Regions from separate parts of the Citrobacter sp. MNAZ 1397 genome, predicted to be linked through region 1. Evidence: predicted binding sites of a transcription regulator. Region 1 holds the regulator's gene; the other holds the start of a gene.

Region 1 (7,055 bases):
CTGGTGTCCATCGATGATAAGCCCAATTTCCGTACTCACGTCGTCGAGCTACCGGATCATATGCTGGAAGGGCTTGAGACGGGAGCCTCTGTCGCAAACAACGGTTGCTGTCTGACGGTCACGGATATTAATGGCAGCCATATCAGTTTTGACTTGATGAAAGAGACGCTGCGCATCACTAATCTGGGTGAGCTGGCGGTCGGTGACGCAGTCAACGTTGAGCGTGCGGCAAAATTCAGTGACGAGATTGGCGGACATTTAATGTCGGGTCATATTATGACCACCGCCGAAATCGTTAAAATCCTGACTTCCGAGAATAACCGTCAGATCTGGTTTAAGGTACAGGATCCGGCGCTGATGAAATACATCCTCTATAAAGGTTTTATTGGTATTGATGGCATCAGCCTGACGGTAGGCGAAGTGACGCCAACGCGTTTTTGCGTGCATTTGATCCCGGAAACCCTGCAGCGCACCACGCTTGGCAGTAAAAAATTGGGCCATCGCGTGAATATCGAAATTGATCCGCAAACGCAGGCGGTCGTTGATACCGTGGAACGTGTGCTGGCGGCAAAAGAGGCGGCGGCAGTCATGGTCAGTAACGACGAATAAGTCCGTAAAAATAGTAATAAGGAGAATATGTACGTGTTCTCCTTTTTTATGCCATCAGAAAATGGCTAAGCGTCGGTTGAGTGCTGCACGGTTCAGACAGAAAGAAAAAACCCCGCGAAAGCGGGGTCGGTTGTTAGCGTGCTACGCGAAGTCCGTGTTCAATACCCCGGCTAAATACCACCTGCCAGAGTTGAATATCCCGCGCACGGAAAGCGCCTGCGCAGGCGTTCAGGTAGTAACTGAACATACGTTTAAACCGTTCGGAATAGTTATCGGCGATGTCTGGCCAACTGGCGAGGAAGCGTTCATGCCAGGCCATCAACGTTTTATCGTAGTCTGCGCCGAAATTATGCCAGTCTTCCATCACGAAATGAGATTCACTGGCATTCGCTATCTGCCGTACTGACGGAAGGCAACCATTGGGGAAGATATAGCGGTCAATCCACGGATCCACATTATGATCGGTGCGCCGTGAGCCAATGGTATGCAGCAGGAAAAGACCATCCGGTTTAAGATTACGGTCAACGACCGTGAAATACGTGTCGTAATTTTTTGGACCGACATGCTCGAACATACCGACAGAGACGATGCGGTCGAACTGATCGTTCAGATCGCGATAATCCTGCAGGCGAATATCGACATCCAGCCCCATGCACCGCTGTTGCGCCAGTTTTTGTTGTTCGGCAGAAATCGTGACACCCACGACGCTTACCGCGTAATTCTGCGCCATAAATTGCGCCAGGCCGCCCCAGCCACAGCCAATATCCAGCACGCGCATCCCTGGCTTGAGTTGCAGTTTTTCGCAAATCAGGCGTAGTTTGGCAATTTGCGCGTCTTCAAGGCGTTCAGCCTCTTTCCAGTAGGCGCAAGAGTATTGCATCTGTGGGTCCAGCATGCGGGTAAAAAGATCGTTGCCCAGGTCGTAATGTTCTTTGCCGACGATCCATGCGCGTTTTTTGGATTGCAGGTTAAAGAGTCTTGCTCCGGCGATACGCAGGGTATCTTTCAAATGGCGAGGGAGCTGTTTTTCCAGCCCGGCACGCAAGACTTTCGTAAAAAACACGTCCAGCCGGTCACATTCCCACCAGCCGTCCATATAACTTTCCCCCAGCCCGAGCGAACCCTCCTGCAAAACGCGTTTAAAAAAATCAGGGTTTTTAACCTGAATATCAGATGCCGACGGTCCATTTACCTGGATACCGGCGCGGCTCAGCAACTCGTTTGCGATACGGAACCAGTTATCATCCCGTACGCTAACCTCTTCTATACACGATGAACTCATAACTTCTCCACCACCAGCAAGTGATCAGAACCTTAAAAGAGCGTAGACGCTTTTTGAGGTATGTGAGAAATCTCACGGTTTGCGCCGTGAGGCTGATATCCGACGTAGAACAGAGGAAGGGAGATGCCCCTTGCCAGAAAGGCCTTCCATGGTCGTACGGGAGCACTCCGGCTCCCGTTAATACATAATATTTATCGTATTTGTAACTAGCCGGAAAAGAGTATAGGCCTCAAAATCCGGTGATACAACAGAAAACTGTTAGCAAGCTAATCACTAAACTGTAACATAGTCGCTCGTGAAACTACGCATGCGAAGACGATTCACTGACCTCATCTGCATGATAACTCTCACTTTCCTGGCGTTGCATACGGTAGCCAAAAGCAACCAGAATGACCGTCGACAGCATCACACTGGTGGTGGCAAGCAGAGGGTGGGCAATGAACCCCGAGACCACCAGACTTGCAACAAAACAGAGCCCCAGTTGCAGTGTATTCTGCAAGGCAGCCGCCCTGCCGGTAGCCTGCGGGAAGGGACGCAGCGCCTGAGCCACCACGATCGGATAAATGGCGCCATTTGCCATCGCCATCAGACAGAAGGGGATCAACAGGGCGGTCAGCGAGGCGCCAGGCAATAGCCCCACCCCCCAGGTTGCCGCAACGCTCAATGCGAAGGCCAGCAGCAACCACGGTAATAAACGGGCGCCAGCCCATTTTTGCAATGCGGCACGACAGCCGTAACCCCCGACCAGAAAGGCGATGGTTTGCGGCACATAACTCAGACCGATCACAGCGGGGCCGTATCCCATCTCATGAAGAATAAACGGTGAACCGGTAAGCCAGGCGAAAAAGCTGGCTGAGCAGGCGGCATAAATCAGCACGTTGCCGCGATAGGCTTTATCGCGCAGCAGCGCGGCGAAAGTCAGCGCCTGTGTGGTTTGTGCAGGGAGTTGTGCGCCACGGCGCAGACGCAGCGCCGGAAGCATCAATATGACGGTTATCATAAATAATGTGGCGAAGATTGCCTGCCAGGAGAAGTGCGCCAGAATCCAGCTGCCAAGCAGAGGCGCGAGGGCAGGAGATAAACCCACCAGCGGCATGATAGTGGCAAAAATGCGATTTGTTCGCTGCGCCGGATAATGATCCGTCACCAGTGCCTGCCAGGTCACGGCAGCCGCACAAACGCCGACGGCCTGGATAAAACGCAGCACCAGCAACCATACTGCGTTCTGCACCCACAGCATGCCGAGGCAGCCGACGGCGAAAATGGCCAGTCCGCTGAGCAAAACAGGTTTACGACCATAGCGATCCGACAGCGGACCCCATACCAGTTGGGCAACGGCAAAGCCGGCAAGGAACAGGCTCAGCGTCGCGCTGACCGCGGCGGCAGACGTATTTAAATCTTGCTGAATGTCGGCGAACGCCGGCAGGTACATATCGGTGGCCAGAAAGCCCAGTACGCTTAAGCCCGCGAGCCAGACTAAAAATCCTTTTCCAGGTTGCATGGCAGATCTCTTTTTGTGGCAGGTAAACAGGGCTCCAGAGTCTAAGGAGTGCAAGTCAGCTTGTGAAACGCTAATATTTGTCCGGTGGTTTCAAAATTTTTGCAGGCAGATTATGTGGTCAGAATATTCCCTTGAAGTGGTTGATGCCGTGGCCCGAAATGGCAGCTTTAGCGGTGCGGCGCAGGAGTTACATCGTGTGCCTTCTGCGGTCAGCTATACCGTACGTCAACTTGAAGAGTGGCTGGCGGTGCCGTTGTTTGAACGACGTCATCGGGATGTCGAATTGACGCCCGCTGGCGTGTGGTTTTTGAAAGAGGGTCGTTCTGTTATCAAAAAAATGCAGATCACCCGTCAACAGTGTCAGCAAATTGCCAACGGCTGGCGGGGGCAGTTATCCATCGCCGTTGATAACATCGTTAAACCGGAACGTACGCGGCAGATGATTGTCGATTTCTATCGCCATTTTAGCGATGTCGAACTGCTGGTTTCCCAGGAGGTGTTTAACGGTGTGTGGGATGCCCTGGCCGATGGACGTGTTGAACTGGCTATCGGCGCAACCCAGGCGATCCCGGTCGGGGGTCGTTATACCTTTCGCGATATGGGCATGTTGAGCTGGAAATGCGTGGTCGCTCGCCATCATCCGCTGGCGGCGATGGCATCGCCGCTCAGTGATGATACGTTACGGAACTGGCCATCTCTGGTACGCGAAGATACCTCCCGTTCGCTGCCTAAACGCATCACCTGGCTTTTGGATAATCAGAAGCGGGTCGTCGCGCCTGACTGGGAATCATCTGCGGCCTGCTTGTCTGCCGGGCTGTGTATCGGGATGGTGCCTGCGCATTTCGCCCGACCGTGGATTGATCGCGGTGAGTGGGTTGCGCTGGCACTCGAAAATCCTTTCCCGGACGCCGCCTGTTGTCTGACCTGGCAGCAGAATGACGCTTCACCGGCGCTGAGCTGGTTACTGGATTATCTGGGCGACAGCGAAACGCTGAACAGGGAATGGCTGCGGGAGCAGGAATGAACTGCTCCCGGCAGGATCAACGGCGATAGTCGCGGAAAGGACCGTCGGCAACCGAGCGGCGTTCAATCAGGCGTGGATGCACTTCAATAGACTGCGACTCTTCACGCTTGTTTACTATGCGGTCCAACAGCATGTTAAACGCGGTTTCACCCAGCGAGTCTTTCGGTTGGTGGATAGTCGTCAGTGAAGGGGTAAAGAAACGTGAATTGCGCACATTATCATAACCGATCACCGAAATATCCTGCGGCACGCGCAGACCCATTTCATCGGCCGCGCACAACGCGCCCATCGCCATAATGTCACCACCGCAGAATACCGCGGTCGGGCGAGAAGACTGGGTCAATATCTGTTGCATTGCACGATAGCCAGACTCCGGCTCAAAATCACCCTGCACAATCCAGCTTTCCGGTACGGTGATGTGGGCCTCTTCCATCGCTTTCATAAAGCCGCTAAGACGACCCGCGCCCGTGTTGCGCTCTAATGGCCCAGGGATAACGCCAATCTCGCGATGGCCCCGTTCAATCAGGTAACGACCAGCCATATAGCCGCCGGCAAAGGCGTTATCGATTACCGTATCGGTAAAATCGGCTTTTGCTTCACCCCAGTCCATTACCACCATAGGAATGTGGCGATACTCTTCCAGCATGCTGAGTAGCGATTCCGGATATTCAGAACACATGACCAGCAGGCCATCGACACGTTTTTGCGCCATCATGGACAGATAGGCGCGCTGTTTTTCCAGGTTGTTCCAGGCATTGCCGAGAATAAGGGTGTAGCCTTTCTGGAAACAATTTTTCTCGACTGCTTCAATGATCTCGGCGAAATAAGCCGCTTCGCTACTGGTCGCCAGCAAGCCAATAGATTTGGTGTGATTAACTTTCAAACTGCGGGCAACCGCGCTGGGAGAGTAGTGTAACTCTTTAATCGCTGCCCAGACCGCGTTACGCGTCTCTTCTGCAACGAAACGCGTCTTGTTAATTACATGTGATACGGTTGTGGTGGAAACGTTTGCTCGCTTCGCTACGTCTTTAATCGTTGCCATCAGATCTTACTCCAGACCATATCGTAAACTCCTGATAATACATAAGGTAAACGTTTGCCTTCCATCACCCTGTACCCATAGAAGGGATTGCAATACGCCGGGAAAAAGACACTGGACGTCAGGAGGGGAGTCAATGGCCGGTACGCTAATAAATTTAGCGTCGAATTTTGTCTGATCTTGGCCAAAAGGGGAAGTGCTAAAACGTGTATCACTCTAAATCCTGCAAGATTTTTACGTTTATTTGTGCAAAAATGCGTTACATCACTTTTTGTGTGGGAATTAATAAGGAGAAAAATTGATGAGCACCGACCTGAAGTTTTCTTTAGTAACTACCGTAATTGTACTTGCTCTGATTGTTGCTGGCGGACTGACTGCCGCACTGCATTGATTTATCCCGGGGGAGAGCCCTCTTTCCCCCGTCTCTCTCCCCGATTGTCATCAAATTGGCAATAGTCTTTTCCCATTTCGCTAACTTCTGTTTTTTGTGATTAATGTCATACTTTTGACTTCTGTGACGGTGTCGCGCGTCGACACGGCAATTCCGGAGTCTATTTATGAAGATCAATTTCCCACTGCTTGCCCTGGCGATTGGCGCTTTCGGCATCGGTACGACCGAATTTTCACCCATGGGGTTACTCCCCGTTATCGCCCAGGGCGTGGATGTCTCGATCCCGGCAGCGGGTATGCTTATTAGCGCCTATGCCATTGGCGTCATGGTTGGCGCACCGTTAATGACGTTGCTGCTTTCACATCGGGGGCGACGTAATGCGCTGGTATTTCTGATGGCGATTTTTACCCTCGGGAACGTACTGTCGGCGCTTTCACCTGATTACACAACATTAATGCTCTCGCGGATCATTACCAGTCTGAACCATGGCGCTTTCTTTGGGCTTGGTTCTGTGGTGGCCGCAAGCGTGGTGGCAAAAGAAAAACAGGCCAGCGCAGTGGCCACTATGTTTATGGGGCTGACTATCGCCAATATCGGCGGTGTGCCTGCAGCAACCTGGCTGGGCGGGGCGATTGGCTGGCGCATGTCGTTCCTTGCCACTGCGGGGCTGGGTATCATAGCTATGGTCAGTCTCTACTTTTCATTGCCGAAAGGTCGCGCCGGTGAACGTCCTGATGTGCGCAAAGAACTGGCAGTATTAATGCGTCCTCAGGTGGTTTCCGCGTTGCTGACGACGGTTCTGGGGGCCGGGGCGATGTTCACGCTTTATACCTACATTTCACCGGTACTGCACCGTATTACCGATGCCACGCCTGCGTTTATCACCGCAATGCTGGTACTGGTGGGCGTTGGATTCTCCATCGGCAACTACCTTGGCGGTAAGCTGGCCGACCGCTCGGTTACGGCGACCCTGAAAGGCTTCTTGCTGCTGTTGATTGTGATTATGGCTGCTATTCCCTGGCTGGCGCGCAGTGAAATCGGTGCGGCAATCAGTATGGTTATCTGGGGCGCGGCAACCTTCGCGGTGGTGCCTCCGTTGCAGATGCGTGTTATGCGCGTGGCGCATGAAGCCCCGGGCCTGTCATCATCTGTCAATATCGGTGCATTTAACCTGGGCAATGCGCTGGGGGCAGCGGCAGGGGGCGCGGT
Region 2 (7,055 bases), 1.2 Mb from region 1:
ACGATCAGGGCAAAGTTGATTTCGACAAAGATTTCTTCGGTAAAGAGTCATTCCTGACCGTATCTGGTCAGTTGAACGGCGAAACCTACGCCTGTGCGCTGTCCAAAATCTACACCTTTGGCCCAACGTTCCGCGCGGAAAACTCCAACACCAGCCGTCACCTGGCGGAATTCTGGATGCTGGAGCCGGAAGTGGCCTTTGCCGATCTGGAAGATAACGCCCGTCTGGCGGAAGCAATGCTGAAATATGCTTTCAACGCAGTTCTGACTGAGCGTATGGACGACATGAAGTTCTTCGCTGAACGCGTAGATAAAGACGCGATTGCCCGTCTGGAACGTTTCGTTGCGGCAGACTTCGCACAGGTGGACTACACCGACGCCGTAGCCATCCTTGAAACCTGCGGTGAGAAGTTTGAAAACCCGGTTTACTGGGGCGTTGACCTCTCTTCTGAGCACGAGCGCTACCTGGCCGAGAAACATTTTAAAGCACCGGTCGTGGTGAAAAACTATCCGAAAGACATTAAGGCCTTCTATATGCGTCTTAATGACGACGGTAAAACCGTTGCCGCAATGGACGTTCTGGCCCCCGGCATTGGTGAAATCATCGGTGGCTCTCAGCGTGAAGAACGTCTGGATGTGCTCGATGCGCGTATGGCTGAAATGGGTCTTAATAAAGAAGACTACTGGTGGTATCGCGATCTGCGCCGTTATGGCACCGTGCCGCACTCCGGTTTTGGCCTGGGCTTTGAACGTCTGATCGCTTATGTCACCGGCGTGCAAAATGTACGTGATGTCATCCCGTTCCCTCGCACCCCTCGTAGCGCCACGTTTTAACAATAAAAGCCAGCATTTGCTGGCTTTTTTACGCTCTTTCTTATTTCTTCACCGTAGCCGGGCTCACCCGGCTTACGCTTCTACCCATTCCTGGGCGAGATCGCGCTGAAATATTACTGAACAAAAAATAATCCACAGCGGTATTGTGGGTTAGTAATTCCTCATCTGATAGCACGTCTGGATAAAAATCACACAGCATTCCGGACGGCTTAAACGCCTGCCAGGAAAAAGTAAGATGAGAATAATTCCTGTACAAGATTTACCCTTATCTTAATTAAACATAAGCAATTCATATATATAGTTATAAAGCCGATCTTTTTGACAGCGATTGGTTCTGAATTTTGAGGTGGTTCACAAAGTTCCTCAAAATACATAAATTCTTACACATAATTGCTTTCTGTAACCTCTTTAAGACATTTGTAGCACTTTCAGGCTAGCGAAACGATTATATGAATGGAAAGATGCCTTTCAGACACAGAAAGACACCAAACTCTCATCAATAGTTCCGTAAATTTTTATTGACGGAATTTATTGGCGGCAGTGGCAGGTGTACAAAAAAACCAATGAGGGTAATAAATAATGATGAAGCGCAATATCCTGGCAGTGGTTATCCCTGCCCTGCTGGTAGCTGGTGCAGCTAACGCTGCAGAAGTTTACAACAAAAACGGCAACAAACTGGACCTGTACGGTAAAGTTGTTGGTGAGCACGACTTCGTGACCTCTGGTGACAGCACTGGCAGCAACGACAGCACCTACGCTCAGATTGGTTTCAAAGGCGAAACTCAGATCAACAGCGATGTAACCGGTTACGGTCAGTGGGAATACCGTGCGCTGGCAAGCGATCCAGAAGGTTCACAGGGTACCCGTAACCGTCTGGCTTTTGCTGGTATCAAAGTTAACAACGTAGGTTCTCTGGACTACGGTCGTAACTACGGTATCGTCTACGACGTAGAATCTTACACTGACGTTGCCCCATCCTATTCTGGCATGACCTGGGCTAACTACGCTGATAACTTCATGACTGGCCGTACCACTGGCGTCCTGACCTACCGTAACACCGACTTCTTCGGTCTGGTTGATGGTCTGAGCATGGGTATCCAGTATCAGGGTAAAAACGAGCGCAATGACATTAGAACCTCTAATGGCGACGGCGTTGGTTACTCTCTGGGTTACTCCTTCGCAGAAGGCTTTAGCGTAATCGGCGCTTACAGCAACTCTGACCGTACTAACCTGCAGACTGCAGACGGTAAAGGTGAGAAGGCAGAAGCATGGGCTGTTGGTGCGAAATACGATGCAAACAACATCTACCTGGCAACTGTTTACGCTGAAACTCGCAACATGACTCGCGAAGCTGACGGTACTTTTGCTAACAAAACTCAGAACTTCGAAGCAATGGCTCAGTACCAGTTCGACTTCGGTCTGCGTCCGTCCCTGTCCTACGTTCAGTCTAAAGGCAAGGACCTGGCTGCACGTGGTACCTTCGCTGGCGGCAACGAAGATCTGCAGAAATATGTTGAAATCGGTGCGTACTACTACTTCAACAAAAACTTCAACATCTATGTTGATTACCAGCTGAACCTGATCGACAAGAGCGACTACAGCGACAGCGTTGGTATCGTGAATGGTCGTAACGACCAGGTTGCGATGGCTGTGACTTACCAGTTCTAATCAGCACACCTCGTTATTATATGCATGAGAAACAGGGCTTCGGCCCTGTTTTTTTATTCTCTCGCCGCCAAATATACCGACTGCTAAAAAGACGCACGCTTTTTATCGCAAACGGTTGGCAATTGGCACATCAACCGTTAACCTGATAGCGGATCTCCCTTCTGTCATCATAATGGAACCTCGTCATGTTTGAGAATATTACCGCTGCCCCTGCTGACCCTATTCTGGGTTTGGCCGATCTGTTTCGCGCCGACGAACGTCCTGGCAAAATCAACCTTGGTATTGGCGTCTATAAAGACGAAACCGGGAAAACACCGGTACTGACCAGCGTTAAAAAAGCGGAGCAGTATCTGCTGGAAAACGAAAACACAAAAAATTACCTCGGCATCGACGGTATTCCTGAGTTTGGTCGTTGCACGCAGGAACTGCTGTTCGGCAAAGGCAGTGCGATTATTAACGACAAACGTGCGCGCACCGCGCAGACCCCGGGCGGTACGGGTGGCCTGCGAGTTGCCGCTGATTTCCTGGCGAAAAATACCTCAGCAAAACGTATCTGGGTAAGTAATCCAAGCTGGCCGAACCATAAAGGCGTGTTTAACTCCGCGGGTCTTGAGGTCTGTGATTACGCTTACTATGACGCGCAAAACCATGCGCTGGATTTCGACGGCATGGTTGCAAGCCTCGAAGCCGCACAAGCGGGCGATATCGTGCTGTTCCACGGTTGCTGCCATAACCCGACCGGTATCGATCCAACGCTTGAGCAGTGGGAGACGCTGGCGAAATTATCCATAGAAAAAGGCTGGCTGCCGCTGTTCGATTTTGCCTATCAGGGTTTCGCTCGCGGTCTGGAAGAAGATGCGGAAGGTCTGCGCGCGTTTGCTGCGCTGCATAAAGAATTGATCATCGCCAGCTCTTTCTCGAAAAACTTCGGTCTGTACAACGAGCGTGTCGGCGCCTGTACGCTGGTGGCCGCGGATCAGGAGACCGTGGACCGTGCATTTAGCCAGATGAAATCGACCATTCGCGCTAACTACTCTAACCCACCGGCTCACGGTGCGTCTGTAGTGGCGACGATTCTGAGCAATGATGCGCTGCGTGCCATCTGGGAACAAGAATTGACTGACATGCGCCAGCGTATCCAGCGTATGCGTCTGCTGTTTGTGAATACCCTGCAAGAAAAAGGGGCGGATCGCGATTTCAGCTTTATCACCCGTCAGAACGGAATGTTCTCTTTCAGCGGTCTGACTAAAGAGCAGGTGCTCCGCCTGCGTGAAGAGTTCGCTATCTACGCGGTTGCATCCGGACGTATTAACGTTGCGGGTATGACGCCGGATAACATGTCGCCGTTGTGTGAAGCTATCGTCGCAGTGTTATAAAAGACAAGCGAAATAAAAAAGGTCGCATATGCGACCTTTTTTGTTTTACCAGACCGGCAGTTCATCCTGCAGGAAAGGATTATGTAGCCGCTCGTTGCCCAGGGTAGACATCGGGCCGTGACCAGGGATGAAGGTTACATCATCACCCAGCGGCAACAGTTTAGTTTTGATGGCATCAATCAACTGCCCATGATTGCCTTTCGGAAAATCACTGCGCCCTACGCCGCCTTTAAAGATTACGTCGCCGGACACCAGCAGCCGTGATTGCGCATCAAAGAAAACCACGTGACCTGGCGTATGCCCGGGGCAGTGCAAAACCTCCAGCTTCACATTGCCTACGCTCACTGTATCGCCTTCATTTAACCAACGATCCGGCGTCAGCGGCTGGCAGTCATCCAGACCAAACATGCGACTTTGGGCAGGTAGCCCTTGCAGCCAGAACTCATCTTCTTTTTCCGGGCCAATCACTGGCACGCCATAGTGCTGCGCCAGCTCGGCAGCCGCACCGACATGGTCCAGATGACCATGCGTAAGCAGGATTTGCGTTAACGTCACGCCGGAGGCTTCAACTTCCTGTTTGATGCGTTCAGCATCGCCACCGGGATCCACTATTGCTGCCAGCCGGGTTTGCTCACACCAGACTAACGAACAGTTCTGGGAGAAGGCGGTAACCGGAATAATACGATAGTTCATACTGCTCCTGTCTCTTTTAACTGAGTTTTACCAGTGCCTTAGCGGCCCGGTATCAATATGCACAAAGTTGCTGCTGGGGTAATATCCTACACCACCTGCACGCATAGATAACGCAGCTTTGCGAATATTACTCAGAGAAATCCCTTCGATATGAAAATCCATCGCCTGTCCCCTGGTGTGATAGCTCTTTTTAGCTACCCCAGAACTGTGGGCCCGGAGTTCGTTATTCGTATCGACAGAACGGTATCCTGAAACCAATTGCACGGGTTTGCTCGTTCCTAACAAACCTTGCAAGCGATAAAGTTGATCAAACAGTTTTGGATCGATGGTTGTAATTTTATTCGCGCGATAATCACGGAAAAAATGATTGAGTTTTGCTAATTCATCCTGAATATAGCCCCGGCCATCGAAAAACTGCGCCTTAATTGTTTCTCCAGTATGGAGATTATTCAGCGTTAAAATACGCGGACGTGGGGTGGAAAGGGTTGCAAATGCTTGTTGAGGTAAGATGGCTGCACCAAGGGCAATACCACCTAACGCCAACAATTTGCGGCGATTAGCGTCAAATTTGTCCATGATAATCAGGTCTGCAAGATAACAAAGTGATCGTAATTTATGCACTTTTATTGCGCACGAGAGGCACCTTACCGGGCAAAAACGTCGGCGTCAAGGTAGCCCAACCCCAGCAAAGACGGGCCTTACAGCAGATCCGGCCCGTTTTCGCTAAATATTACGACAATGTTATTTCCCGAACTGCTTCATTTACCTGATTAATTGTTCGGCTTTCGCCAGAATTTGTGCGCCAGATCGCGCCGTCAGATCATAATTGTAAATATCTGTACGATATTGAGTACGGCCATCTTCACCAACAAATGCGGTCAAATAATAAAGATTCACCGGTATATTTTGACGAATATTAACGTAACGGGTATCTCCTTGTTTTAAGGTATCGGAAATCCGCGTATCGTTCCAACCCGCATCCTGTAATAGCATATTGGCAAGCTCAGAGGCTTTATTCACCCTCACACAGCCTGAGCTCAACGCTCGCGCCTCTTTCTGGAAAAGATTATGGTTAGGCGTGTCATGCAGATAGATAGCGTCAGAACTCGGCATATTGAACTTATAGCGGCCCAGGGAGTTTTGTGCGCCCGGTGCCTGCTGGAAGCGGAAAGGCAGATTCGACGGTGTGATTGTCGCCCAGTCCACTATCGTCGGATCAATCGCTTCTTTACTGTTCCAGCCGCGCAACACGGTATAACCATGGCGCTCGAGATAGCCGGGGTCATTCCACACTTTCGGCAGAATATCTTTGCGTGCCAGCGTTGGCGGAACATTCCACGGCGGGTTGACGACCACGTTGTTCAGCGCGCTACTCATCATCGGCGTTTTGCGATCCGGTCGGCCGACAATGACGCGGGACGCCAGCACCTGATTGCCATTCAGATAATAGACCAGCGAATATTCCGGGATGTTGACCATAATCCCTGTGGAGAGTTTCCCCGGTAGCAAACGCAGACGCTGGATATTGAGTGCCAGAACCCCTGCACGTTGGGCAGGCGTAACATTCAGCCAGTCCCGGGTCGATTGCCCTATCACGCCGTCAGCGTGTAGCCCCTGAGCAGACTGAAAGCGTTTGACCGCGGCAACTAACTGGCGATCGTAGTCGCTACTGACCAGGCTGGCTGGTTTCGTTCTTTTGCTCAACTGCGCCGTTTTTGTACCCACCGTATCAACCGCAATGGCAGAAGGACTGACGACGCTACTCGTTGCGTCATCGCCAGGCAGCGCGATTTTCGGTTCATCTTCCATCATGCCGCTACGCTGCAGAATCTCACGCAGCGCTGGCACATCCCTGCTCTTCTGTCCGGGGCGCAGCGAAACGGTACTGGTCAACTGCGGCCACGGTGAATTGTCTGCCACCACCGTTAATAAAGACTGATGCATCGCCGCATACTGCGGGTGATGAGGCGCAAGGGTATCGATAAATTGCGGCAGGTTGCCTTTATCCAATGCTAATTGCCACTGATTAATGACAGACAGCGGCGGTGTCTCCAGCGTGTACGGTTTACTGCTGTAGAGCCAATGGCTACCTTTCACCGAAATACCGGCGACAAAATGCAGATACCCCATCATGGCATCCGACAGCACCATGTCTCGCGCCATACCGGAGACATTCGGATCGGTCAGCAACTCTACCCAGGTGTTAAATTGCGGCTGAAAACCGGCGATCGCAACTTCGGCGAGCTGTTGCTGGAAAGCCTGAACTGCCTCACGGTTATCCCACATCGGCTTCATTGCACGCGCGGCATACAACGCGGAGAGCGAATCCATGTAGACGGGTGTCCAGTTAGCAGGTAAGAGTGCCTGCAACGCGATACGCGCGTTGGCAGGCGCATCTGCCGTTGGATAAGGCTGCAAACCTGCCATCATCGCCGTTGCAGGCGACTGTTCCAGCGGCTGCGATAAAGCCGTGGGTTGATCGCCC

The links. The regulator PurR, encoded in region 1, represses purine synthesis genes. The targets are predictions, from matches to a motif close to CANGCAAACGTTTGCNTG.
Region 2: a site for PurR is predicted at 2,606-2,623, ahead of L2097_RS10725 (amino acid aminotransferase). Genes of this name have one in related genera too.

Annotation. Positions count from the first base shown of each region.
Region 1 is NZ_JAKIVH010000001.1:1,045,495-1,052,549, forward strand. It holds gene L2097_RS04800 (riboflavin synthase subunit alpha) at 1-609, shown strand, start outside; gene cfa (cyclopropane fatty acyl phospholipid synthase) at 743-1,891, opposite strand; gene punC (purine nucleoside transporter PunC) at 2,193-3,392, opposite strand; gene punR (DNA-binding transcriptional activator PunR) at 3,505-4,416, shown strand; gene purR (HTH-type transcriptional repressor PurR) at 4,433-5,458, opposite strand; gene cydH (cytochrome bd-I oxidase subunit CydH) at 5,757-5,846, shown strand; gene L2097_RS04830 (MFS transporter) at 6,013-7,055, shown strand, end outside.
Region 2 is NZ_JAKIVH010000001.1:2,273,940-2,280,994, forward strand. It holds gene asnS (asparagine--tRNA ligase) at 1-833, shown strand, start outside; gene L2097_RS10720 (porin) at 1,413-2,501, shown strand; gene L2097_RS10725 (amino acid aminotransferase) at 2,687-3,877, shown strand; gene L2097_RS10730 (MBL fold metallo-hydrolase) at 3,923-4,570, opposite strand; gene mepK (peptidoglycan L,D-endopeptidase MepK) at 4,598-5,146, opposite strand; gene ldtD (L,D-transpeptidase) at 5,333-7,055, opposite strand, start outside.